DNA from 2 places in the Planococcus alpniumensis genome. Region 2 is predicted to be linked to the other one. Evidence: predicted binding sites of a transcription regulator. Region 2 holds the regulator's gene; the other holds the start of a gene.

Region 1 (12,586 bases), 2.2 Mb from region 2:
GCAGCATTTGCCGCTTGAGCGGCAGATGGATGTGGAGGAAATCCGGCAGTTCCTCGATGAGTTGACAGGTCGCGAAATTCTGACGAAGGAAGAAGCTCAGGCGGTCAAAGCCGAACAAGTCGAAGCATTTTTCCATAGTACGATCGCACAGCGCCTGATGAACGCCGAGGATGTCAGACGGGAAGTGCCTTTTACGTATGCGCGCGCTGATGAAGACGGCGACCATCAGATCGTCCAAGGGATCGTCGATTGCCTGTTCAAGGAAAATGGGGAATGGATCCTGCTCGATTATAAAACAGATCAAACGCGCGGGATGGCCAATGTCCAATCCGCCATGAAAGAACGCTACACAATCCAATTGTCGGTTTACCAAGAAGCGGTGGAAGCGATTTTGCGCATTGCGATCAAAGAGCGTATCTTGTATCTATTCTCAACAAATGAAGAAGTGGAAGTCTAGGAGGATTATTTTGAAATTACAGCCGATCTCTTTACGTGAACGGGTGGATGCCATCGATTTGATGAGGGGATTTTCGTTATTCGGAATCCTGCTCATCAACATGCTGGCCTTCCACACGCCTTTAAGTTATATCGATCCGTATAAATGGTTTAGCGGCAATATGGACCAAACCATTTTCACCGGTTTGGACATTTTCGTTCAGGCCAGTTTTTATCCGTTATTCGCAATGTTATTCGGATACGGCTTGATGATGCAATTCTTGCGGGCTCAAGGACAAGGGCAGCCATTTTTGCCGGTAGCCATCAAGCGGCTGGTGATCTTATTGGGATTTGGGATCATCCATGCATTCTTCATTTGGTATGGAGATATTTTAATTACCTATGCACTTATGGGCTTGTTGTTGATCGGTATGCTCAGTTTGCCGGCAAACTGGCTTCTTGGCCTTGGCATACTGATCTACACATTGCCTCATTTGATGTTCACCGCCATTATGTTTATTTCGGTCATGGCAGATCCGAATATTTATATTGGTTATCAGGAAGCCGAGCAGTCCATTGCAGCATATGGCTCAGGGAGTTTCGCTGAAATTTTCAGCAGGCGGCTGACGGATTGGTATTATGGCAACAATCCATTCAGTTTTATCATTTATGTAGTCACCATCTTGCCATTGATGATGGTGGGCGCAGCAGCGGCTAAGTGGCAGATGATTGAACAAGTAGCCAATAAGAAAAAGACGTGGCTGATATTGACCTTTAGTTCGCTTGCTATCGGCTTATTGCTGAAATCAACTCCTTATCTATTCGACACCAATTATGCGTTCCAATATGTCCAGGAAATGTTTGGAGGCCCATTGGTGGCGGTAGGTTATGCAGGGCTCATCGCGTTATTGTCGATGAACCTTAATTTCATGAAGGCTTTATCTCCGGTGGTCAAAGCGGGGAGGATGTCGATGACGATTTACATTACGCAATCTATCATTGCGACGTCGATTTTTTATTCCTTCGGGCTCGGCTTGTATGGGCAAGTGGATCTATTGACCGGGACATTGATCGCTGTCGGTATATTCATTGTCCAATTGATCTTTGCGGAGCTTTGGTTCAGCAAATTCAAACGGGGGCCAATCGAAATGGTCTGGCGCCGTTGGACTTACGGAAGAAATTTTGAAAAAAGCAACAATTCAAAACGATGAATGTGTATAATGAATGCAATCACAGAAAAGGAGTGTTTGACGAATGAAACTTCTATCGTTTCGCTTTCAAGGAGAAGAACGTTTTGGACCAAAAGTAAAAAAAGAAGAAGCCGTGTGGGATGTCCTCGCCATCCAGGAGCAGCTGGAAGTATTGCCGGAATTTCCGGAAAAGCTGATTGATGGAGTATCGCAAGGAATGGAGTTTGTGGAACAGATCCGCAAATTGACGGAGGCGGCTGTCCAATCGGAAACCCCTGAGCAATTCAAACACTCTTTTTCGGAAATCGAATGGCAGGCACCTGTCCCAAGACCTCCGAAAAACTTTATCTGCATCGGCAAGAACTATGCTGACCACGCAGAAGAAATGGGCGGGCAGGCACCGGCAGATATGGTCGTTTTCACAAAAGCCCCGAATACGGTCGCTGCCGACGAAGAAACGGTCTCTGTGCATGCAGAGGTGACCGATTCGTATGATTACGAAGGCGAATTAGCTGTCGTAATCGGCAAGGCCGGGCATAAGATTCCAAAACAGCTGGCCTACGATCATGTCTTCGGTTATACTATCGCGCTCGATTTGACAGCGCGCGACCTTCAGGAAAAACACCAGCAGTATTTCCTTGGGAAAAGCTTGCCAGGTTCTTGCCCGATGGGTCCATATCTGGTCACGAAGGATGAAATCCCACAATCGCAGAATTTGTCACTTGTGACGAAAGTGAACGATGAAGTTCGTCAAAATGGCAATACGGAAAATATGATCCGACGCGTGGACGAGTTGATTGCAGAAATTTCCAAATCGGTGGCGCTTGAGCCGGGCGATGTCATTTTGACCGGAACCCCGGCTGGCGTCGGCAAAGGATTCAATCCGCCGAAGTTTTTGAAAGCGGGCGATACAATTAAAGTATCGATCCAGTCAATCGGTACACTCGTCACACATTTGTCATAAGGAACAATCACTTTCAGTGGTCCTGCATGTGGTAAACTTGAGAGGACTATATTAAATGAGGTGAGCTTTTGGGATTTTTAACTGATACAACGCATCTACACATCACTACTTGGGTAGTGGGCATCGTGCTTTTCCTCGTGGCTGCATTTATGCACCGCGACAGCAAAGGACGTAAAATCGTCCACATGATCACGAGACTGCTTTACGTTTTGATCATCATTACTGGGCTGACTTTGTTCATCGAGCATTCGTCATATGATGCCATGCTTTACGGCTTGAAATTCCTATTCGGGCTATTAACTATCGGCATGATGGAAATGGTCCTCGTGCGTGGCAAGAAACAAAAGCCGGTAACCTTGTTCTGGGCATTGTTTGCAGTATTCTTGCTCGTGACTTTATTCCTCGGCTTCAAATTGCCGATCGGCTTTAACTTCTTGGCATAAAATGGCCGTTTTATCTAATTGAAAGCTGCACGTTCCTTGTTGGTTTTGGTAGTGCACCCCAAAAGTTAGAGTTCAAATCTAACTTTTGGGGTGTTTTTATATGGCGAAATATAGCGAAGAATTTAAGTTGAAGCTAGTGAAGGAATACGCAGAAGGAAAGTTGGGGTATAGACGCTTAGCCCACAAATACGGCTTGCCAGATCCCTCTCCGATTATGCGCTGGGTTCGGGCGTATCAGGAGTTTGGCCTTAAAGCCTTGCGGAGAAAGCAGACAAAACAAGTGTATTCTGTTCAATTCAAAGTGGATGTATTACACTTTATGGAACACACAGGTGCTTCTTACCAAGACGCAGCGCTCCATTTCAAGATGAACAATCCTTCACTCATTGTGAATTGGAACCGTCGAGTTCTGGCGAAAGGGGTAAAAGGCCTGGAAGCACGAGCGAAAGGACGGCCCTCCATGTCAAAAAGACCAAAACCGATCAAGAACGAAAAGCCCCTGTCTCGGGAAGCGCAATTGGAACGGGAGAATGAGCTCCTTCGTTTGGAAGTGGCGTATTTAAAAAAGTTAAAAGCTTTCCAGGAGAATCCGGATGCCTTCCTCGAAAAGCACAAGCAGCGCTGGCGTTCGAACTCCACGAAGAAGGATTCCGATTAACGGATGTGTTAAACATCGTCGATCTTCCAGATGCGACCTACCATTACCATCGCCAGCGATTCGATTGCGAAGACCCGGACCGGGAGTGGAAAACAGTGATCCGGATGCTCTTCGAGAAGCACCAAGGCCGTTACGGATACCGACGGATTCATTTGGAATTGCGAGCACAGGGATACGACATCAATCATAAGAAAGTCCAGCGTCTCATGCGAGACTTGGGATTGAACTGCGTGAAGTTCATCCGGAAATCCCGCTACAAGTCGTATAAGGGGAAAGTCGGAACCCTCGCTAAAAACCGGATGAACCGCAGGTTTTCCACACCGTATGCCCTGCAAAAACTGACAACAGATGTGACCGAGTTCAAATGTACGGGCGAACAAAAACTTTATTTAAGTCCAGTGATGGATCTCTATAACGGCGAAGTCATTGGGTTCAGTATGGCCAAACGACCGACGCTGGAATTCGTGATGGAATCACTTAACCAAGCCCTGCCAGTGATTCAGGAACAAGCGGTTTACCGGACCACCCTCCATTCCGATCAAGGGTGGCATTACCAGCACGTTGCCTGGGTGAAAGCGTTGAAAAAACAACGCATCTTCCAGAGCATGTCCCGAAAAGGGACCTGTGCCGACAATGCGGCCATGGAAAATTTCTTTGGTCTCCTAAAGCAAGAGATGTATTACGGAGAAACGTTGGTTTCGTATGAAGAGTTAAAACAGCGGATTGAACACTATATCGATTACTACAACAATGAACGCATTAAACAAAAATTGGCCGGCATGAGCCCGGTGAAATACCGAGCTCATGCCAGCCAATTAGCTGCATGAACTAAACTCTAACTTTAAGGGGTCACTACCTTTACTGACAGGGAACGTGCAGCTTTTTTTGCGTTGTCATCAGAATAGGAAAAATCGGGCCATTCGTCCGGCGAATTTCACAGTTTGGACGAAACTAGGCGTAAACAGCTGCGCTTTCACGAATATGACATAGCGGCAGGCAGGCGAGTTTGATAAAATAGACCGGGTGAGCATCATCTTGGCCTCATTGAAGGAGGAGTACGGACTTGAAGAGAAAAACTATGATTTGGGCGTTGGCAGCAGCCTTGTTATTGCCGTCAATAGCCGGTGTGGCAGCTGAAGAGACCCGCACAATTGAAGACGAAAGCATCTATGACGTTCTCGTAGACCGCTATTTCAATAAACAGATCCAGAACGATTATGAAGTGGATTCCACTGATCCGGCATCGTTCAGCGGCGGTGATTTCTCAGGAATGGAAAGCGAACTAGCACACGTCCGGGATATGGGCTTCACGATGCTGTCGGTCGGTCCAGTGTTCCAAACTGCAAGCTACGATGGGCGGCAAGTGCTGGATTATAGCCAATTGGAACGCCATTTCGGAACGGCTGAAGAATTTCAGTCGCTCATCGATGAAGTGCATGAAGGCGACATGAAAGTCATCGTCGACTTGCCGACGCAAGAAGTGAGCGTAGATCACGTGTGGGCGCAGGAAAATCCGGATTGGTTCACTGATAATGGGGACCAGACGCTTTCGCTCGATACAGGCAATGAAGAAGTTCAACAGGCCTTGATCGAAATGTTCAGCGATTTCCGTGATACCTATGGAATAGATGGAGTCCGTCTGCAGGATTCAGAGGAACTGGACCCGGCATTCGTCGAAAATTTCTCTGAAGCCATTAAGCAGCAGGAAGGGTTCTACGTGCTGGCAGATGCCGAAATGGAGAGCCAGGCTGGATTTGACGCGGTCGTGCAAGAAGGTGTGGAACAGACGCTCCGAGACAGCTATCGTAATTTTGACCAGTCTTTAGCCGAGGTCCCTGAATTGATGCAGCAAGCGGAAGGAAAATTGATCCGTGTCGATTCACTCGACGGTTCACGCTTCACATCGGACATTGTCGAATCGAGAGGCTATCCGCCGACGCGCTGGCGCATGCTGTTTGCGCAATTATTGACGATGCCGGGCATTCCGGTCGTCCAGTATGGTTCTGAAACTGCGATGAACGGCGAAACCTTGCCGGAATCGCACCAAATTTTGGACATGGCGGTTGAAAAGGAATTAATCGACTATATCACCAATCTGAACTCATTGCGCAATTCCTCTGAAGCATTGCGCACAGGCGACTTGGAGCTGCTACATGAAGAAGAGGGCTGGATGGTTTATAAGCGTTCAAACGAAGAAGAGTCGTGGATCGTTGCCATCAATAACTCATCGGAAACGAAAAGCTTGAGTTTGGCGCCGGATGTCATCGGTGAAGGTATGGAACTTCGCGGACTGTTTGAGAGCGATATCGTCCGCCCGGATGAAGATGGGCAGTACCGTCTCACCTTGGACCGTGAATTGGCGGAAACCTACCATATTACAGAAAAACGCGGACTGAATACGGCTTATATCGTCACTCTTGGGCTAATGTACTTGATTTTCATGGGCTTTTTATGGATTGTCTGGAAAAAGGGCAAGCAGCGGAAAGCTGATGAAGCAGCTAACCAAAATAAATAATTAAAAGGCTGTAGACAGGCAATGACCTGTTCACAGCTTTTTTTTGCATAAAAAAACACCTGTTTCCAGGCGCTTTCAGTAGAAAATCAGTCGAATGCTTTATAGCCGATCATGTTGACGGGATCTTTTGGTGAAGAAAAGGGAGGAGCGTAACAGAGTTCAAGCGCTTGCAAATCATCGACGGTCAATCCTCCATAAATTGCGGTTGCTATTACATCGATACGCTTGTCGACGCCTTTTCCTCCAACACATTGTGCGCCTAAAATCTGTCTAGTTTCGGGGTTATAATGGACTTTTAAGGTCAGTTTTTCATGATCCGGATAATAACCCGCGTTCGAGTTTCCGGTATGGATAACTTTTTTTGCGATGAGTCCTTTTTCTTTGATTGCTGTTTCTGTCAGCCCAGTCATCGCTGCATCCAAATCGAAAACTTTCAAGGCAGAAGTGCCGAGCAGCCCTTTTTTCGCAATCGGGTTGCCGGTAATATGCTGCGCGACGAGAAAAGCTTGGCGGTGCGCAGGCCAAGCGAGCGGGACGCGTTTTGGGTCTCCGGTAATAAAATCGAAATTCTCCGACGCGTCTCCAATGGCGTAGATTGATTCATCGTCGGTCTGCATGAAGTCATTGGTCCGGATTCCTCCGGTTTCACCGATGCTGAGCCCGGCGTTTTCAGCGAGTTCGGTATTCGGTTTCAAGCCGATGCTCATGATGACAAAATCGGTTTCCAGACTCTTTCCATTGGATAAATGGACGTTTCGATCATCAATCTTTTCGATGACGGTGTCAGTGAGGACTTGGACGCCATTTTTCTCCAGTTCGGCATGCAACATCTGTGACAGGTCCTCGTCTAAAATCGATAGGATGGCGCTCGACTTATGGACGATATCGACTTCCAGGCCGAGATGCTTGAGGTTCTCTGCCATTTCAAGTCCGATAAATCCAGCACCTGAAATGACACAACGCGAAGGCTTTTCATGCTGGATATAGGAATGGATGGCTTGCATATCCCTATAACTGCGCAGCGTAAAAACGCGGCTCTTCTGTGAGCCTTCAATTTCCGGCATGATGGCGCTGCCGCCGGGAGACAAAATCAACACGTCATAGGAATCATCGAATTCCTCACCGTTTTTCAAATTGCGGACGCGAATTTTTTTCTCGGAACGGTGGATTTCCAAAACTTCGTGTTCGAGCCTGACATCGACATTTCGTTTTTGCTGGAACTGTTCCGGGTCGGCCATCAGGAGCGAAGTTTCGTCTTTAATGACCTCGCCAATTACATACGGCGTTCCACAAGCGGCATAAGACATCGTCGAATCCCTGTCATATACCGTAATAGCCATATCCTTATCATAAAAACGGAGTTGGCTTGCGGCAGTTGCACCCCCGGCCACTGCGCCGACTATAATCACTTTTTTCATCAACAGTCCACTCCTCAATCGGTTTTATTAAAGAAGAACAAGGCGAGCGTGCCCGGTCCTGTATGAGCGCCGATCACCGAACCGATCATGTGGATTTCGATTTCTTTCGGATTGTAAGCAGCTTCGATTTCGCTTTTCAAGGTGTTGGCGAACTCCAGGTCATCGGCATGGCTGATGGCAATCACTTGCTGGTCCAAATTGCTTCCGCGCTCTTTCATCAGTTCAACCATCCGCTTAATGACTTTTTTGCGCCCGCGTAATTTCTCGATCGGCACGAGCTTACCATCTTCGACATGAAGCAAAGGTTTGATATTCAATAAGCCGCCGACAAATGCGCTGCCTTTTGAAATACGGCCGCCTTTTGCCATGTAATCCAAATCTTCAACCGTGAACAGGCTTTCGAGATGGTCGGCCTTGAAACGCACTTTTTGGATGATCGCCTCGTGGTTTTCACCGGCATTGCGCAATTTCACGGCTTCTTTAACAAGCAGGCCATAGCCAAGTGAAGCCGCTTTGGAATCGACGATCGTCAAATTCAAATCCGGGTATTCTTCGCGCACTTGATCTGCCACCATCACCGCAGTGGAATAAGTTCCAGACAACTCCGAGGAAAAAGCAATGTAAAATCCCTGTTCTCCATCTTTTGCTAATTGTTCAAATGCCTTGAGCATTTCTTCCGGAGAAGCTTGAGACGTTTTCGGGTGGACGCCGGAACGGATGGTATCATAAACTTTCATGGAGTCGATGGTCCGGATATCTTCATATTCGTCCTCTCCGATATGGACGCGCAAAGGAAACAGGACGACTTGTTCCTGCTCAAAAAAAGCTTTTGGTAAATCAGATGCGCTATCTGCAAATAATCTCATGGATCTTCCTCCTTTAGAGTTTCAGTTTCAAGCGGTCCATCAGCAATTCTGCGATGCCGTCTTCATTATTGGTCAAGGTGATTTCGTTGGCGATATTTTTCAAAGGTTCAATGGCATTGCCCATGGCGACACCGACGCCTGCAAAATCGAGCATTTCCAAATCATTGTCTTCGTCACCGAATGCGATGATATGCTCTTTTGAAATACCCAGTGATTTTGAGACGCGGTCGATGCCGACAGCTTTGTTCATGCCTGAGCGAACGATTTCAATGACGTGCCAAGGTGCGCCCCAGCGTCGGTGGTCAATGACTTCCGCGTGCACTTCTGACAAATGGTCATGGATGGCGTGGACTTTCTCGTACGGTGCATGAATGAGCATCGACGTCGGATCCGTTTTTAAGTAATTGCGCAGGTCCCCTGTCGTGATGCTCGGGTCACCGAAGCTAAAAATGTCCATCAGTTTCTCATCATGGTGGTGGACATAGACATCATCCATCACTTCCGCTACGATGTTGTGGAAATCGAAATCGTGCATGGACTCCACGACTTCGTGTACGACATCCAAGCCGATCGGGCTGTGATGAAGTCCCCAGCGTTCATCGTTCGGGTGGTGGACAAAAGCTCCGTTGAAATTGACGATCGGCGTAGTGAGGCCGAGTTCACGGTAGTAGATTTCACTCGCACGGTATGGCCGACCCGTAGCGATCATCACTTGGTGGCCAGCTTGTTTCGCTTGATTTAAAATTGTTTTGGTTTTAGCTGAAATGACTTTTTGGTCGGTCAATAATGTCCCGTCCAAGTCGAGTACGATTAAATGTTGTTTCATAAAAAATCCGGCTCCCTTCTATCTATCTTCAGTTTAGCGATAACAATGGCTATCCGTCAAAAAAAGCTGACGGCAGGGGCTTAATTTGCGGGAATAGAGAAAAATTGGTAGGATTTAGGGTGAGGAGTGAAGCGCATGAAAGTAGCAAACGAATTATGGGGAAACATCCCGATCTTACATATAACACCTGAAAGCCATGAAGGCGGCCCGTTGCCGACTGTCATCTTTCTGCACGGGCACACAAGTGCCAAAGAACATAATTTACATTATGCTTGGCAATGGGCTAAAAAAGGGGTTCGTGTCATCTTGCCGGATGCGCTGCTTCACGGGGAGCGGGATCAATCGCTCGATGAAGTCCAGATCAGCCTGCGCTTTTGGGAAATCGTCTTGACGTCCATCGAAGAACTCGGATTCATACACGAAGAATTGCACAAACGCCAATTGACCAGTGGGGAACCGGCTGTCGGAGGTACGTCGATGGGCGGCATCACGACGCTTGGTGCATTGACGGCCTATCCGTGGATTAAAGCGGCAGCTGTCATGATGGGTTCAGGAAATTACGTGGAGCTCGCGAAAGCGCAAATGCGGCAATACGAGTCGCGCGGTTTTGATTTGCCGCTCACTGATGAGGAACGCGAAGGCATGCTTCAGGCACTGTCCCGTTTTGATAGCAGTTTGAACCGGCCATCATTCGGCGGCCGCCCAGTCTTTTTCTGGCACGGGGTGAAAGACCCGACCGTTCCTTTTGAACCGACTAACCGGCTTTTCCATGCCCTGCAGCAGGATTACGCTGCCTATCCTGAACGCCTGGCATTCATGAAAGAAACGGAAGCTGCGCACGCGGTCAGCCGTAAAGGGATGCTCGCGGCGACTGCCTGGATCGCCGACCGCCTAAGTGAATAAGCAAGTCGATTTCATTTCGCTATGATGTTTGGTAAGATAAGCAGTAACAGTAGAAGGAGGGATTCCGAATGGAACAAGAAACAAAAGATTATCTATTAGGCGCACTCGAAAATGTCATCGACCCAGAACTAGGTGTTGACATTGTCAATTTGGGCCTTGTATATGATGTAGAATTATCCGAAGATGGTTTCTGCGTAGTCACCATGACACTCACTTCAATGGGATGTCCAATGGGGCCGCAAATTGTCCAGATGGTTAAAACATCCTTGTATGAATTGCCGGAAGTTGAAGAAGTCGATGTAAAAATCGTCTGGCAGCCTGTCTGGAGCAAAGACCATATGTCACGCTACGCTAAAATGGCGCTCGGCGTTCGATAAAATGAACAGCAGAAAGCCGCAGGGAAAATATTCCTTGCGGCTTTTTTTGATGAGCATTTCCGTTGCAAAAGGGGTTGGGCAATCATATAATTTAATTAGTCAAAGATGGTCAAATTAATCAAGGGAGCGTGATTTTATTGGTTCAATTCCAAAATCCAAACGAACAACAAAAATCGCCATTGGAACAATTCGGACGTAATTTGGTCGAACAAGCACAGTCCGGCAAGATGGATCCGGTCATCGGCCGCGATCAGGAAATCCGCAATGTCATCCGGATTCTTTCCAGAAAGACAAAGAATAATCCGGTATTAATCGGTGAACCCGGCGTCGGGAAAACTGCAATCGTCGAAGGGCTCGCACAGCGCATCGTCCGCAATGATGTACCGGAAGGCTTGAAGGACCGTGTCATTTATGAACTGGATATGAGTGCATTGATTGCAGGCGCAAAATACCGGGGGGAATTCGAGGAACGGCTGAAAAGCGTATTGAAGCAAGTGAAAGACAGTGAAGGGCAAATTATCCTATTTATCGACGAGATCCATACAATCGTCGGCGCCGGTAAAACAGAAGGCGCGATGGACGCAGGGAATATGCTCAAACCGATGCTTGCGCGCGGAGAGCTGTATTGCATCGGGGCGACTACACTCGATGAATACCGCATGCACATCGAAAAGGATGCAGCACTTGAACGGCGCTTCCAGCAAGTAATGGTGCGCGAGCCTTCTGTCGAAGATGCGGTATCGATTCTCCGTGGATTGAAAGAGCGATTCGAACTTCACCACGGCGTGCGAATCCATGACCGGGCGATCGTTGCAGCGGCTACGATGTCTGACCGGTACATCACAGAGCGTTTCCTGCCGGACAAGGCAATTGACTTGATCGATGAAGCGTGTGCGATGATCCGGACAGAGATCGATTCGATGCCGCAGGAACTCGACGAAGTGACGCGGAGGCTCATGCAGCTTGAAATTGAAGAGCAGGCGCTGCGGAAAGAAAAAGACGAAGCGAGCAAAACACGCCTCGCTGCGCTGCGCGAAGAGATCGACGAGCTGAAGTCTTCTTCTGAAGGCATGCAGCAGCAATGGAACGAAGAAAAGCAATCGCTTCAGAAAATCCAGGCCAAGCGCGAACAATTGGATCAATACCGCCGCCAACTGGAAGATGCGGAAAATAAATATGACTTAAATACAGCAGCGATGTTGCAACACGGAAAAATTCCAGAGCTTGAAAAAGAGCTGAGCGCCATGGAAGTCGAACTTGCCGGAGATGGCGGGGAACGTTTACTGCGCGAGGAAGTGACCGAAGAAGAAATTGCCGGCATTGTCGCCCGATGGACGGGGATTCCGGTAACGAAATTGGTCGAAGGCGAACGCGAAAAACTATTGCGCCTCGGGGATACGTTGAAAGAGCGTGTAATTGGCCAGGACAGAGCGGTCGAACTGGTGACAGAAGCCGTATGGCGAGCACGTGCCGGCATCAAGGATGAACAAAAGCCGATCGGCTCGTTCATTTTCCTCGGTCCAACGGGTGTTGGGAAAACGGAGCTTGCGAAATCGCTGGCAGCGAATTTATTCGATTCGGAAGACCATTTCATCCGCATCGACATGTCCGAGTACATGGAAAAGCATAGCGTGTCGCGTCTTGTCGGGGCACCTCCGGGTTATATCGGTTACGAGGAAGGCGGCCAATTGACAGAAGCGGTTCGCCGCAATCCATATTCCGTCGTATTGCTGGATGAGATCGAGAAAGCCCATCCAGATGTCGCCAATATCCTTTTGCAGATTCTGGACGACGGGCGCATCACGGACAGCCAAGGGCGTCTCGTGAACTTCTCCAATACCGTCGTCATCATGACATCGAATATCGGTTCCCAGCATATCAGCGCAAGCAGTGACGAACACGATACAGAAGACATCGTCATGATGGAACTGCGCAAGCATTTCCGGCCGGAGCTGTTGAACCGCATTGACGATATCGTCATTTTCCACTCT
Region 2 (12,586 bases):
GTTTTCTCTTTTCAGCTGTTCCACTTCACGCTGCAAGGCGGCGATCTTCATTTCCATGCCATCGCATTTGTCCATGACTGGATCCGGCATGTTCTGGTGGTTCAAGTCTCTGTTTTTTACTTTGACGCCGTCCTGGATGACGACTTTTCCTGGAATGCCGACAACCGTTGAATTCGGGGGCACGTCTTTCAAAACGACCGAACCCGCTCCGACTTTGGAGTTTTCACCGACCGTAATTGAGCCGAGCACTTTTGCGCCTGTCGCGACCAGCACGTTATCTGCGAGTGTCGGATGGCGCTTGCCGCGTTCTTTGCCAGTTCCGCCAAGAGTGACGCCTTGATAGAGCGTCACATCGTTGCCGATTTCACACGTCTCCCCGACGACAACTCCCATGCCATGGTCGATAAACAACCGACGGCCGATGACGGCGCCTGGATGGATTTCAATTCCTGTGAAAAAGCGGCTGATTTGGGAAATCGCCCGCGCGATAAAAAACAGTTTCTTCTTGAAGAAGAAATGCGCTAAACGGTGGGCCCAGATGGCGTGCAGTCCGGCATAAGTCAGTACCACTTCAAAATAACTGCGGGCAGCAGGGTCTTGTTCAAAAATAACATCAATATCTTCTTTCAATAATTTCCACATCTGGCATTCTCCTTTCTGTTCCAATATAAAAAGCGCCCCTGTCAATTGCTTGACAGAGACGCTTTCCCGCGCGGTTCCACTCTGATTAAAAGGACATGTCCTTTTCTCTCGAAGCCTTTAACGCAGGCAAACGTCTGGTCTACTCGTTTCGACTCAGCACTCGGGGAGGCATTTCAGGAATGCAGCGGCACAGGTCACTTACAGCCGGTGATGACCCTCTCTTTGGAGCATGCTTTCCTTACTTCTTCCCGTCAACGTTTTGGTAATTGGTAAATTCATTGTACACGCTTATGCGCATAAGTCAAAACTTTATGCCCCTGCGTATTGGCCAACGCGCGCAATCGCTTTTTCCTTGCCAAGAAGCGAAATTGCATCCGGCAATTCGGGGCCATGTGTCTGCCCTGTCGTCACAACGCGGATCGGCATGAAGAGGTTTTTTCCTTTATGGCCGGTCGCTTTTTGTACCGCTTTGATCGCGGATTTGATTTCAGCCGGCTCGAACGCATCTAAAGATGCCAGTTGCTCTTTGAAAGCAGCCATGACTTCCGGTACCTGCTCGCCGCTTAAGACTTCTTTTTCGGCTTCGCCGTAATGAAGATCATCCGTAAAGAACAAGTCGGACAATTCGACGATTTCTGCGCCGAAACTCAATTGGTCATGGTACAAGGCGATCAATTTCTCTGCCCACTCGGCTTGCTCAACAGATAACTCCTCCGGCAGCTTGCCCGCTTTTTGAAGATGCGGCAACGCCAGCCCGACGACTTCTTCAAGTGACATTTGCTTGATGTATTGGTTGTTCATCCACGTCAATTTTTGCTTATCGAACATCGACGGCGATTTCGACAAACGCTCTGTGTCGAAAATGCGGATCAATTCTTCTTTCGAGAAAATCTCTTCTTCGCCTTCTGGAGACCAGCCGAGCAGCGCAAAGAAGTTAAACAGCGCTTCTGGAATATAACCGAGGTCTTTGTACTGGGAAATGAATTGGATGATCGACTCGTCGCGCTTCGATAGCTTCTTGCGATCTTCGTTGACGATCAAAGTCATATGCCCGTAAGTCGGATGACCCCAGTCGAACGAATCGTAGACCATCTGCTGTTTCGGTGTGTTCGACAAATGCTCTTCGCCGCGGAACACGTGGGTAATCTTCATCAAATGGTCATCGATGACCACTGCGAAGTTATACGTCGGAATGCCGTTCGTCTTCACGACGACCCAGTCGCCGACATCTTTTGATTCAAATGAAATCTCGCCGCGCACCATGTCATCGAATTTATAGGTGACATCCGCCGGCACTTTCATGCGAAGAGAATACGTCTCGCCAGCCGCTTCTTTTTCAGCGACTTCTTCGGCCGTCAAATTGCGGCAAGTCCCGCTGTATTGAGGAGCGGCAACACCAGAGGCGCGCTGGGCTTCACGTTCTTTCTCGAGTGTATCCGGCGTACAGAAACATTTATAGATATCGCCTTTTTCCAAGAGCTCATCGGCATATTTTTTGTAAATATCCAAACGCTCCATTTGGCGATACGGGCCGTATTCCCCGCCCACATCAATCGATTCGTCGTGCTCGATGCCGAGCCATTTCAAGTTGTCGATCTGGGACATGATGCCCGTTTCAATATTGCGGGCTGTATCCGTGTCTTCGATGCGGATGATGAATTTGCCATTCATATGGCGGGCATATAAATAATTAAATAGCGCTGTGCGGGCTCCGCCGATATGTAAATGTCCAGTCGGGCTCGGTGCATAGCGTACGCGTGTTTCTTGTGTCATTTGGTTTCCTCCTAAAATTGCCTTAATCCTTTAGTTATTCTATCACTCCGGGACGTCCAGCGAAAGCGGGCGCTGATTGAGTAGAATAACCGCGAGCGCCGCGACTCCTTCTTCTCGGCCGGTAAAGCCGAGATGTTCGGACGTCGTCGCTTTGACGTTCACTTGTGAAATATCCGCTTCCAATAGCTCCGCAATCGATGCGCGCATTTGCTCGATATAAGGGGCAAGCTTCGGTTTTTGCGCAATGACCGTACAATCGACATTGCCAAGTTCATACCCTTGTTCTTTTACATATTCCCAAATATGCGTTAGCAATTTCTTGGAATCGGCGTCTTTAAATTCCGGGTCGGTATCCGGGAAGTGCTTGCCGATATCTCCCCCGCCGATCGCGCCGAGTGCTGCGTCCGTGATCGTATGCAATAGCACATCCGCATCCGAATGGCCGAGAAGCCCCCGGTCGTGTTCGATTTCAACGCCCCCTAAAATAAACGGACGCCCTTCTGCCAATTGATGCACGTCGTATCCTTGTCCAATTCGAATCATCTTTTTTCCTCCTGTAATCGACTCGCCAGAATCGCTTTTCCATAAATCAAATCATCCGGTGTCGTCATTTTGACGTTTTCATACGTGCTTTCAACAATCTGCACCGGGTGTCCCATGCGTTCCACAAGCATCGCCTCGTCCGTCCCGAGGAACCCGTCGGCCTTAGCCCGTTGCGCCGCTTCCATCAACAGTTCATAGCGGAAGGCCTGAGGCGTCTGGATCATCCACAGCTCCGCTCGATTCACCGTTTCGGTAATAACGCTTTCGCGAACTTTTTTGATCGTGTCTTTTACCGGAACGCCGGCAATCGCGGCACCCGATTCATTTGCTTGCTCCACCAATTCGCGAATAACGCTAGGGCTGATGAACGGGCGCGCAGCATCATGCACAAGCACGACTTCAGACTGCCCAGCCATTTCAAGGCCTGCACGCACACTATCCTGGCGTTCAGCGCCGCCTGTCGCATAGCCTTTGACTTTCTTGATTCTATACCGTTCGACATACTCTTCAATCAGCTCGCGCTCATCTTCTTTGACCGCAAGCCACATGCCTTCGCAATCCGGGTCCCGGTCGAACACTTCCAATGTATAAATGAAGATTGGCTTGCCGGAGAGCTCCAGCAATAACTTATTGCGATCGGCTTTCATTCGTTTTCCACTGCCGGCAGCAGGCAATACGACTGTATATTTCATGACAGACATCCTTTATTTTTTTGATCCATTTTTCTTCAAAGCCAGTCCCTTAGGCTTGGCAAAAATCATCCGTCCTGCAGAAGTCTGCAATACGCTCGTGACCACGACGTCGATCGCCTCGCCAATATGGCCTTTGCCTTCTTCAATGACAATCATCGTACCATCGTCCAAATAAGCGACGCCTTGATTCTGTTCCTTGCCGTCTTTAATGACGACCACATGCATTTCCTCGCCTGGTATGACGACCGGCTTCACCGCATTGGCAAGGTCGTTAATATTCAATACCGGCACATTATGAAGCTCGCATACTTTGTTCAAATTAAAATCGTTCGTCACAACTTTCCCGCCCATTTTCTGGGCTGCACGCATGAGCTTCATATCGACTTCAGCCGCATCACCGAAATCCTCTTCCGTAATCATAATCGCTCCTACGCGCTCTGTCTGCAGGCGCTTCAAGATATCGAGTCCCCGTCTGCCGCGTGTGCGCTTCAACGTGTCGGACGAATCCGCAATGTGCTGAAGCTCTGCAATGACAAATTGCGGTACGACAAAGATCCCTTCCATAAATCCAGTCTCTGAAATATCCGCAATCCGCCCATCGATGATGACGCTCGTATCGAGCAATTTATAAACTGATTTTTCCACCGGTTCATCTTCCGGCTTTTTTCCGCTCGCTAGTTTAGCAGGTGCGAGCATCCCCATCAATTCATCGCGCTTTTGGAAACCGACCTGGAATCCCAAATAACCGAGAACAACGGAAAGAATAATCGGCGCAACTGTCGCGATTAATGGCAAATCGATAGTGTTTAAGGCAAAGCCGAACAAAAAGGCAACCACCAAGCCAATAATCATCCCTAGTGTGCCAAATAGCAAATCTGCTGTCGGGGCATGGAGCAATTTGCCCTCCATCCATTTCATGAAATGGATAATCGAATCGACGAACAATAAGGACAGTACATAAAAAATCGCAGCACCGATAATGGCAGCGACATACGGGTTGTTGATCCATGGATTATTAGAGATAGAAATAAGTTCAAAAGCATATGGCAAAAATAAAATTCCAACCGTAGCGCCTATTAATAAAAACAATAGCTGAATAATTTTCCGAAGCATTTGTTCCACCTCCTTCTCTTGATATTATACACGTTTTAATTATGAAACACTCCGTATAACCCCACCCTGCCGATAATAGAAAAAAAGAGGCATTGCTGCCCCTTATTGTTGCGGGAATAATTCCTTCAACGCCTCGTTTATAGTTTCAACACCAACGACGCGGATTCCTTCCGGAAAATCCCAACCGCCCATATTCGATTTTGGTATGATGGCACGCTTAAAGCCCAGCTTTGCCGCTTCCTGCACACGCTGTTCGATGCGCGACACACGGCGCACCTCTCCGGTCAACCCGACTTCACCGATAATGCAATCATCCACTTTCGGTGCAATATCCCGGAAACTCGAGACAATGCTTGCGAGCACGGCGAGATCGATCGCTGGTTCATCCAGCTTCACGCCGCCCGCGACTTTAATATACGCATCTTGCGACTGCAGCATCAAGCCGACGCGCTTCTCCAGCACCGCCATCAATAACGATACCCGGTTTTGGTCAATCCCAGTCGCCATTCGCTTCGGATAATTAAAACTCGATGGGGTGACCAATGCCTGAATCTCCACCAGTATCGGCCGTGTCCCTTCCATGGAAGCGACAACCGTCGATCCCGCTGTGCCACTTGAACGTTCCTGTAAAAACAGCTCGGACGGATTCAACACTTCCTTTAACCCACCTTGCAGCATTTCAAAAATCGCAATTTCATTCGTCGAACCGAAGCGGTTTTTGACACTGCGCAAAATGCGGTACGTATGATGCCGTTCCCCTTCAAAATACAACACCGTATCGACCATATGCTCCAAGATACGAGGTCCAGCGATCTGGCCTTCTTTCGTCACGTGGCCGACCAGGAAAATCGCGATGTTTTTCGTTTTCGCCACACGCATCAATTCTGCCGTGCTTTCACGAACTTGCGTCACACTACCGGGCGCAGATGTCACTTCCGGATGATAAACCGTCTGAATTGAATCGACAATCACAAAATCCGGCTCTACTTCTTCAATCGTGTGATGGATCAGCTCCAAATTGGTTTCCGCAAAAATCAATAAGTCCCCCGAAACCGCATCCAGCCGCTCCGCCCGCATTTTCGTCTGGCGAATCGACTCCTCACCTGAAATATACAGCACTTTCTTGCCAGCTTTCGCAAGAAGTGCCGACACTTGCAAGAGTAACGTCGATTTCCCGATCCCAGGGTCGCCCCCGATCAAAATAAGCGAGCCGGAAACAATTCCACCACCGAGCACGCGGTTCAACTCTTCCATTTCAGTTTTTGTGCGCGGCTCTTCTTTCGTTTCAATCGAATTGATTGGTGTCGCTTTTTGAGCAACTTGAGGAGCGCTATGCTGGAATGCGCCTCTTGTGCCTTTCGGTGCTGCAACTTCTGTTTCTTCCGTCATTGTGTTCCATGCCGCACAACCTGGGCATTTCCCCATCCACTTTGCAGACTCATAACCGCAGGACTGGCAGATGAACTTTATTTTTTTCTTCGCCATAGTTACCTCCTATATATAGAAAAAACCCGCCGGAGACATATCCGGCGGGCGGGATATCGTTACGATTTCTCTACGGCCCCTTCATTCGTACGGACAATGAATTCATCGCCCTGTACATCGAAGACAATTTTTTGCCCGGCAATTGCTGTACCTTTCAACAACTCTTCAGACAAACGGTCTTCGACATGTTTTTGAAGTGAGCGGCGCAAAGGACGTGCTCCGTATTCCGGATCATACCCCTCTTTGGCAATTTTATCAAGCGCTGCCTCTGTCAGCTCCAGATCGATGTCCTGTTCTTTCAAACGGCCCGTCAACTGCTGCGTCATCAGCTCGACAATCTTGCGCAAATCGTTCTTTTCAAGTGAATGGAAGACAATCATATCATCGACACGGTTCAAGAATTCAGGACGGAACGCTTTCTTCAATTCCGCGAGCATCTTGCCTTTCATGTCTTTATAATCCGTCTTCGAATCTTCCAAGTTAAAGCCAACATACTTATTGTATTTCAATTCCTGTGCACCGACGTTCGACGTCATGATGATTACCGTATTACGGAAATCGACGCGACGCCCTTTGGAATCCGTCAAATGCCCGTCTTCAAGTACTTGCAAGAGGATATTGAAAACTTCAGGGTGGGCTTTCTCGATTTCATCAAGCAAGACGACTGAATATGGCTTTCTGCGAACTTTTTCCGTCAACTGGCCGCCTTCTTCATAGCCGACATAGCCTGGAGGTGACCCAACAAGGCGTGAAGTCGTATGGCGTTCCATGTACTCAGACATATCGATGCGGATCATCGCATCTTCATCCCCGAACATCGATTCAGCCAAGGCTTTCGCAAGCTCGGTTTTCCCGACGCCCGTAGGCCCTAGGAAAATGAACGAGCCAATCGGACGTTTCGGATCTTTCAACCCGGCACGCGCACGGCGGATCGCTTTCGAAATCGAAGTCACCGCTTCGTCCTGGCCGATTACACGACTATGAAGGATTTGTTCCAAATTAAGCAATTTATCGGATTCTGTCTGCGCCAATCTCGATACCGGCACACCTGTCCACATAGAGACGACTTTTGCAATATCTTCGACTGTCACTTCAGACTCTTCTTTGCCTTGCTTTTCTTTCCATTCTTTCTTCGTCTGGTCGAGCTCATCTTTCAACTTCTGCTCGGCATCGCGAAGAGAAGCCGCTTTTTCGAATTCCTGGCTCTGCACCGCTTCATTCTTTTCAGAACGCGCCGCTTCAAGACGGGCTTCAAGCTCTTTCAAATCCGGTGGAGTCGTATACGAACGCAAACGCACTTTTGAACCGGCCTCATCGATCAAATCGATCGCTTTATCCGGTAAGAAGCGGTCGGAAATATAACGGTCGGACATTTTCGCTGCCGCAACAATCGCTTCATCGGTAATTTTCACGCGGTGATGCGCTTCGTAGCGGTCGCGCAAGCCTTTAATGATTTCGATTGATTCCTCAACCGTTGGCTCATCGACTTGAATCGGTTGGAAACGACGTTCAAGCGCTGCATCTTTTTCGATGTACTTGCGGTACTCGTCCAATGTTGTGGCACCGATGCACTGCAATTCGCCGCGTGCAAGCGATGGTTTCAAGATATTCGAAGCATCAATCGCGCCTTCAGCACCGCCAGCCCCGATCAATGTATGAAGCTCATCAATGAAGAGAATGACATTGCCTGCTTGGCGTATTTCATCCATCACTTTTTTCAAGCGGTCTTCAAACTCACCACGGTATTTCGTTCCGGCAACTACCGTACCCATATCAAGCACCATGACGCGTTTGTCGCGAAGCGTTTCCGGAATTTCATTATTAACGATTTGCTGGGCAAGCCCTTCTGCAATCGCCGTTTTACCGACACCAGGCTCCCCGATCAATACCGGGTTGTTTTTCGTTCTGCGGCTCAATACTTCAATCACACGCGTGATTTCGTCACTGCGTCCAATCACAGGATCCAAGCTACCTTCACGCGCAACTTGCGTCAAGTCACGTGCCAAGCCATCCAAAGTCGGTGTATTGGCAGAAGCATTCGGGCTCGTGCCAGTCGATGCTTGTTCGTTGCTGCCAAGTAGTTGCAATACTTGCTGGCGCGCTTTGTTCAAGCTGACACCGGCATTCCCAAGAACTCGTGCCGCGACCCCTTCGCCTTCACGGATTAAAGCAAGCAGTAAATGCTCTGTTCCGATATAAGAGTGCCCAAGCTTGCGGGATTCGTCGACCGATAGCTCGATCACTTTTTTAGCCCGCGGCGTATAATGAACAATCGGCCCGACATCTTTTTCGCCGACCCCGACTAGTTCTTTGACACCGTCTTCGATCAATTGTGTATTCACTTCAATTGCTTCAAGTGCTTTCGCAGCGATTCCGCCGCCTTCTCGGATCAAACCAAGCAAAATATGCTCAGTTCCGATCGATTCGTGCTTCATGCGGATTGCCTCTTCTTGAGCTAATTGAAGAACTTTTTGTGCGCGTTGTGTAAATCGGTTGAACATCATGCAAAATCCTCTCCTTTTGTATTTATCCCGTTATCAGCTAACCTCTCCCGGAACAATTCCGCCCGGGCCAGGTCCCGTTCCTTCGCTTCTAATGGACGTCCTGCATACTGCTGCAAAAACGCAGGCTGCATAAAGACCATCAATTCATTCAGTATCGACATGTCTACACCCGTTATTAGATGAAGATCGATGCCAAGTCTGACATCTGATAAACAAGTAGCTGCTTCTTCTGTATTCAACAGACGGGCGTGAGTCAGGACACCTAATGACCGGTACACCCTATCTTCAAGGAGCAGCGGAGAATTCGCATTTAGCGCTTCCCTTGCTCTTCGTTCCTGTTCAATAATCTGCTCGGTCATGTTTTGCAAATCCTGCAAAATCTCATACTCTGATTTCCCCAGTGTTACTTGGTTAGAAATCTGGTATACATTACCAAGCGCTTCACTTCCTTCTCCATAAATCCCTCTCACAACCATCCCCAGACGGGATATAGCCGGGATGATCCGGTTGATTTGATGGGACATCGTTAAAGCTGGCAAATGAAGCATGACAGAAGCGCGCATGCCTGTACCCGTGTTTGTAGGGCAACTGGTCAAATAACCAAATCTCTCATGGAAAGCATAAGAAAGGTGTTCTTCTAAAAGCGAATCCATTTTATTCGCTATGTCATATGCTTCCTGCAGATGAAAGCCTGACTGCAAACTTTGGATCCGCATGTGATCTTCTTCATTGACCATAACGCTAAGCTCTTCTTCATCCGATAATAATACAGCACTGGAATGCTGGCTATTTGCTAAATAAGGGCTAATTAAATGTTTTTCTACTAACACTTCACGTTGTAGATCGTTTAATTCTTCAATATTGATATGAGTAAAACCGTACCCAACTTCCTTTCCCTTATCCAGCAAGACCGAAGAAACAGCTTTATCAACTTTCAACGCTTCATCTTCAGAAAAAGCGTAGGGAAATTTAAATTCGTCTAAATTTCGTGCAAGCCGAATCCTTGTACTCATGGCTATATCAACGTGTTCTCCGTTATTAGCCATCCAACTGCTTGCACGGGGTTGAAGGAAACGATCAATTGCCAACACCCCCACCTCCTTCAAGCTTTTCATTCAAGACCTTAACTTGATCTCGCAGCCTTGCAGCTTCTTCAAAATTCTCATCTTGTATGGCAGCCTGCATTTGCTTTCTCAATTCTTCAATTTCCTTTTTGATTTTCAACGTTGTTCCATAAGAAGCAGGAATCTTTCCTGTGTGTTCTGTATTCCCATTTTGTACTCTTTTTAAAATCTCATTTAGCTGAGGCGAAAAGGTATTATAACATTCAGCACAGCCAAACTTACCGAGATTCAAGAATTTTTGGAAGGTAAATCCACAAGATGGGCAAATCGGAACTTCTTTTCGTACAGGACTTACAGCGGCTTGCTGTTTTGGAAACCAATTGGCTAATAAGTTATGGATTGCCATAGGATCTTGATCAAAAGAAAAACTGATATTATGATTTTCCGCCGCACAAACGTGACAGAGGTGTTTTTCTGTTAAATGGCCTTGCTGGTTCTGCTTCACAATGACTGTAGCTGGCCGTTCTCCACATTGTTCACAAATCACTTGATCACTCCTTGCCCGTTCGACTCATATTGAATAGTAAACAGCATCGCCACTAAAATCCGCGCTCGTACTTCATCTCGTATAGGTAGAGGCAGCCCGAGAGTAGAACGATCAATGGCACTCAAAATCAATTTAGCTTCACGCTTCGATATAACATCTTCACTTAAAAGCCTCCACACAATATCTTCGGCCATAGTTTGTGAAGCACCAGTTTCAAGCCTATTGATAATTTGGGCAATCAAATCCGATTTCTTATGAAGGCGTATTTTCTTAATACGAATATATCCGCCCCCACCACGCTTACTTTCAACTAAATATCCACGATCTAATGTAAATCTAGTATTTATCACATAATTAATTTGAGAGGGAACACATTGAAACTTCTCAGCAACCTCACTTCGTTTAATTTCAATAAGGTCCTTACCGCTTATTTCGATAATCTCTTTTAAATAACCTTCAATTATATCTGAAATATTCCGCATCGCTTTCACCTCTTGAGCGTTTAAATGCGCTAATGATTGACTTTGACTATATTTGACTTAATTATACATAAGCATTTTATGGATATCAAATACTTAGTCTGAGATAGAAAAAGTCTCGGGTTGAATATCCCGAGACTCTTCATTCTTGATCCATCATCCGTTTCATAAAATCTTTTGTATGACTTGATACCGAACGGGTTTTTTCTTCAACATACTTTGTTCTCCAACGTGTACCCTGTTGCCAAACTTCTACTATATCCCCTTTATTTACATCATGAGTAAAATCTGCAACTGGATAAGTATACTGTTCAGCAGAATCTTTTAATGAAACCAATAATGCAGTTCTTTTCTCAATCATTTTTACTGTATAATAACCTGCTTTCATAAGTCTTCACCTCATTTCTTTTTTCCCTTTATAATATATTTTCAATCCTTTTTTTAATTTAAAATACAAAAAATCCGCTACCGGAATGAACCGGTAACGGCCTTTCTACTTGCCCAGCGACGTCCTACTCTCACAGGGGGAAACCCCCAACTACCATCAGCGCAAAAGAGCTTAACTTCCGTGTTCGGGATGGGAACGGGTGTGGCCTCTTTGCCATCATCACTGGACTATGTTGAGCTTGTTCGCTCAAAACTGGATAAATCGACATTGTGGGAAACTTGCGTTTCAGTTTGTTGGTTAAGTCCTCGATCGATTAGTATTCGTCAGCTGCACGTGTCGCCACGCTTCCACCCCGAACCTATCTACCTCATCGTCTTTGAGGGATCTTACTTGCTTGCGCAATGGGAAATCTCATCTTGAGGGGGGCTTCGTGCTTAGATGCTTTCAGCACTTATCCCGGCCACACATAGCTACCCAGCGATGCTCTTGGCAGAACAACTGGTACACCAGCGGTGTGTCCATCCCGGTCCTCTCGTACTAAGGACAGCTCCTCTCAAATTTCCTGCGCCCGCGACGGATAGGGACCGAACTGTCTCACGACGTTCTGAACCCAGCTCGCGTACCGCTTTAATGGGCGAACAGCCCAACCCTTGGGACCGACTACAGCCCCAGGATGCGATGAGCCGACATCGAGGTGCCAAACCTCCCCGTCGATGTGGACTCTTGGGGGAGATAAGCCTGTTATCCCCGGGGTAGCTTTTATCCGTTGAGCGATGGCCCTTCCATGCGGAACCACCGGATCACTAAGTCCGTCTTTCGACCCTGCTCGACCTGTCCGTCTCGCAGTCAAGCTCCCTTGTGCCTTTACACTCTGCGAATGATTTCCAACCATTCTGAGGGAACCTTTGAGCGCCTCCGTTACTCTTTAGGAGGCGACCGCCCCAGTCAAACTGCCCGCCTGACACTGTCTCCCAAGCCGCTAAGGCTTGTGGGTTAGAAGTTCAATACAACCAGGGTAGTATCCCACCGACGCCTCCCCCGAAGCTGGCGCTCCGGGTTCTCTGGCTCCTACCTATCCTGTACAAGTTGCACCAAAATTCAATATCAGGCTACAGTAAAGCTCCACGGGGTCTTTCCGTCCTGTCGCGGGTAACCTGCATCTTCACAGGTACTATAATTTCACCGAGTCTCTCGTTGAGACAGTGCCCAGATCGTTACGCCTTTCGTGCGGGTCGGAACTTACCCGACAAGGAATTTCGCTACCTTAGGACCGTTATAGTTACGGCCGCCGTTTACTGGGGCTTCGGTTCGCACCTTCGCTTGCGCTAAGCACTCCCCTTAACCTTCCAGCACCGG

Evidence for each region. The regulator CtsR, encoded in region 2, represses protease genes until heat stress. The targets are predictions, from matches to a motif close to ATGGTCAATAAAGGTCAAACA.
Region 1: a site for CtsR is predicted at 10,691-10,711, ahead of G3255_RS11715 (ATP-dependent Clp protease ATP-binding subunit). Genes of this name have one in related genera too.

The regions. Positions count from the first base shown of each region.
Region 1 covers NZ_JAAMTH010000001.1:2,291,663-2,304,248, reverse strand. Annotated here, with positions in the region: gene addA (helicase-exonuclease AddAB subunit AddA) at 1-457, shown strand, start outside; gene G3255_RS11770 (DUF418 domain-containing protein) at 468-1,646, shown strand; gene G3255_RS11765 (fumarylacetoacetate hydrolase family protein) at 1,690-2,589, shown strand; gene G3255_RS11760 (YisL family protein) at 2,658-3,032, shown strand; gene G3255_RS11755 (helix-turn-helix domain-containing protein) at 3,133-3,690, shown strand; gene G3255_RS11750 (IS3 family transposase) at 3,654-4,517, shown strand; gene G3255_RS11745 (alpha-amylase family glycosyl hydrolase) at 4,754-6,205, shown strand; gene G3255_RS11740 (CoA-disulfide reductase) at 6,292-7,623, opposite strand; gene G3255_RS11735 (DegV family protein) at 7,638-8,489, opposite strand; gene G3255_RS11730 (Cof-type HAD-IIB family hydrolase) at 8,503-9,315, opposite strand; gene G3255_RS11725 (alpha/beta fold hydrolase) at 9,451-10,218, shown strand; gene G3255_RS11720 (metal-sulfur cluster assembly factor) at 10,287-10,595, shown strand; gene G3255_RS11715 (ATP-dependent Clp protease ATP-binding subunit) at 10,733-12,586, shown strand, end outside.
Region 2 covers NZ_JAAMTH010000001.1:95,760-108,345, reverse strand. Annotated here, with positions in the region: gene cysE (serine O-acetyltransferase) at 1-642, opposite strand, end outside; T-box leader at 694-906, opposite strand; gene gltX (glutamate--tRNA ligase) at 952-2,415, opposite strand; gene ispF (2-C-methyl-D-erythritol 2,4-cyclodiphosphate synthase) at 2,458-2,958, opposite strand; gene ispD (2-C-methyl-D-erythritol 4-phosphate cytidylyltransferase) at 2,955-3,650, opposite strand; gene G3255_RS00510 (PIN/TRAM domain-containing protein) at 3,663-4,763, opposite strand; gene radA (DNA repair protein RadA) at 4,866-6,248, opposite strand; gene G3255_RS00500 (ATP-dependent Clp protease ATP-binding subunit) at 6,308-8,752, opposite strand; gene mcsB (protein-arginine kinase McsB) at 8,749-9,840, opposite strand; gene G3255_RS20200 (UvrB/UvrC motif-containing protein) at 9,830-10,363, opposite strand; gene G3255_RS00485 (CtsR family transcriptional regulator) at 10,360-10,845, opposite strand; gene G3255_RS00480 (hypothetical protein) at 10,985-11,230, opposite strand; rRNA gene rrf (5S ribosomal RNA) at 11,342-11,457, opposite strand; rRNA gene G3255_RS00470 (23S ribosomal RNA) at 11,524-12,586, opposite strand, start outside.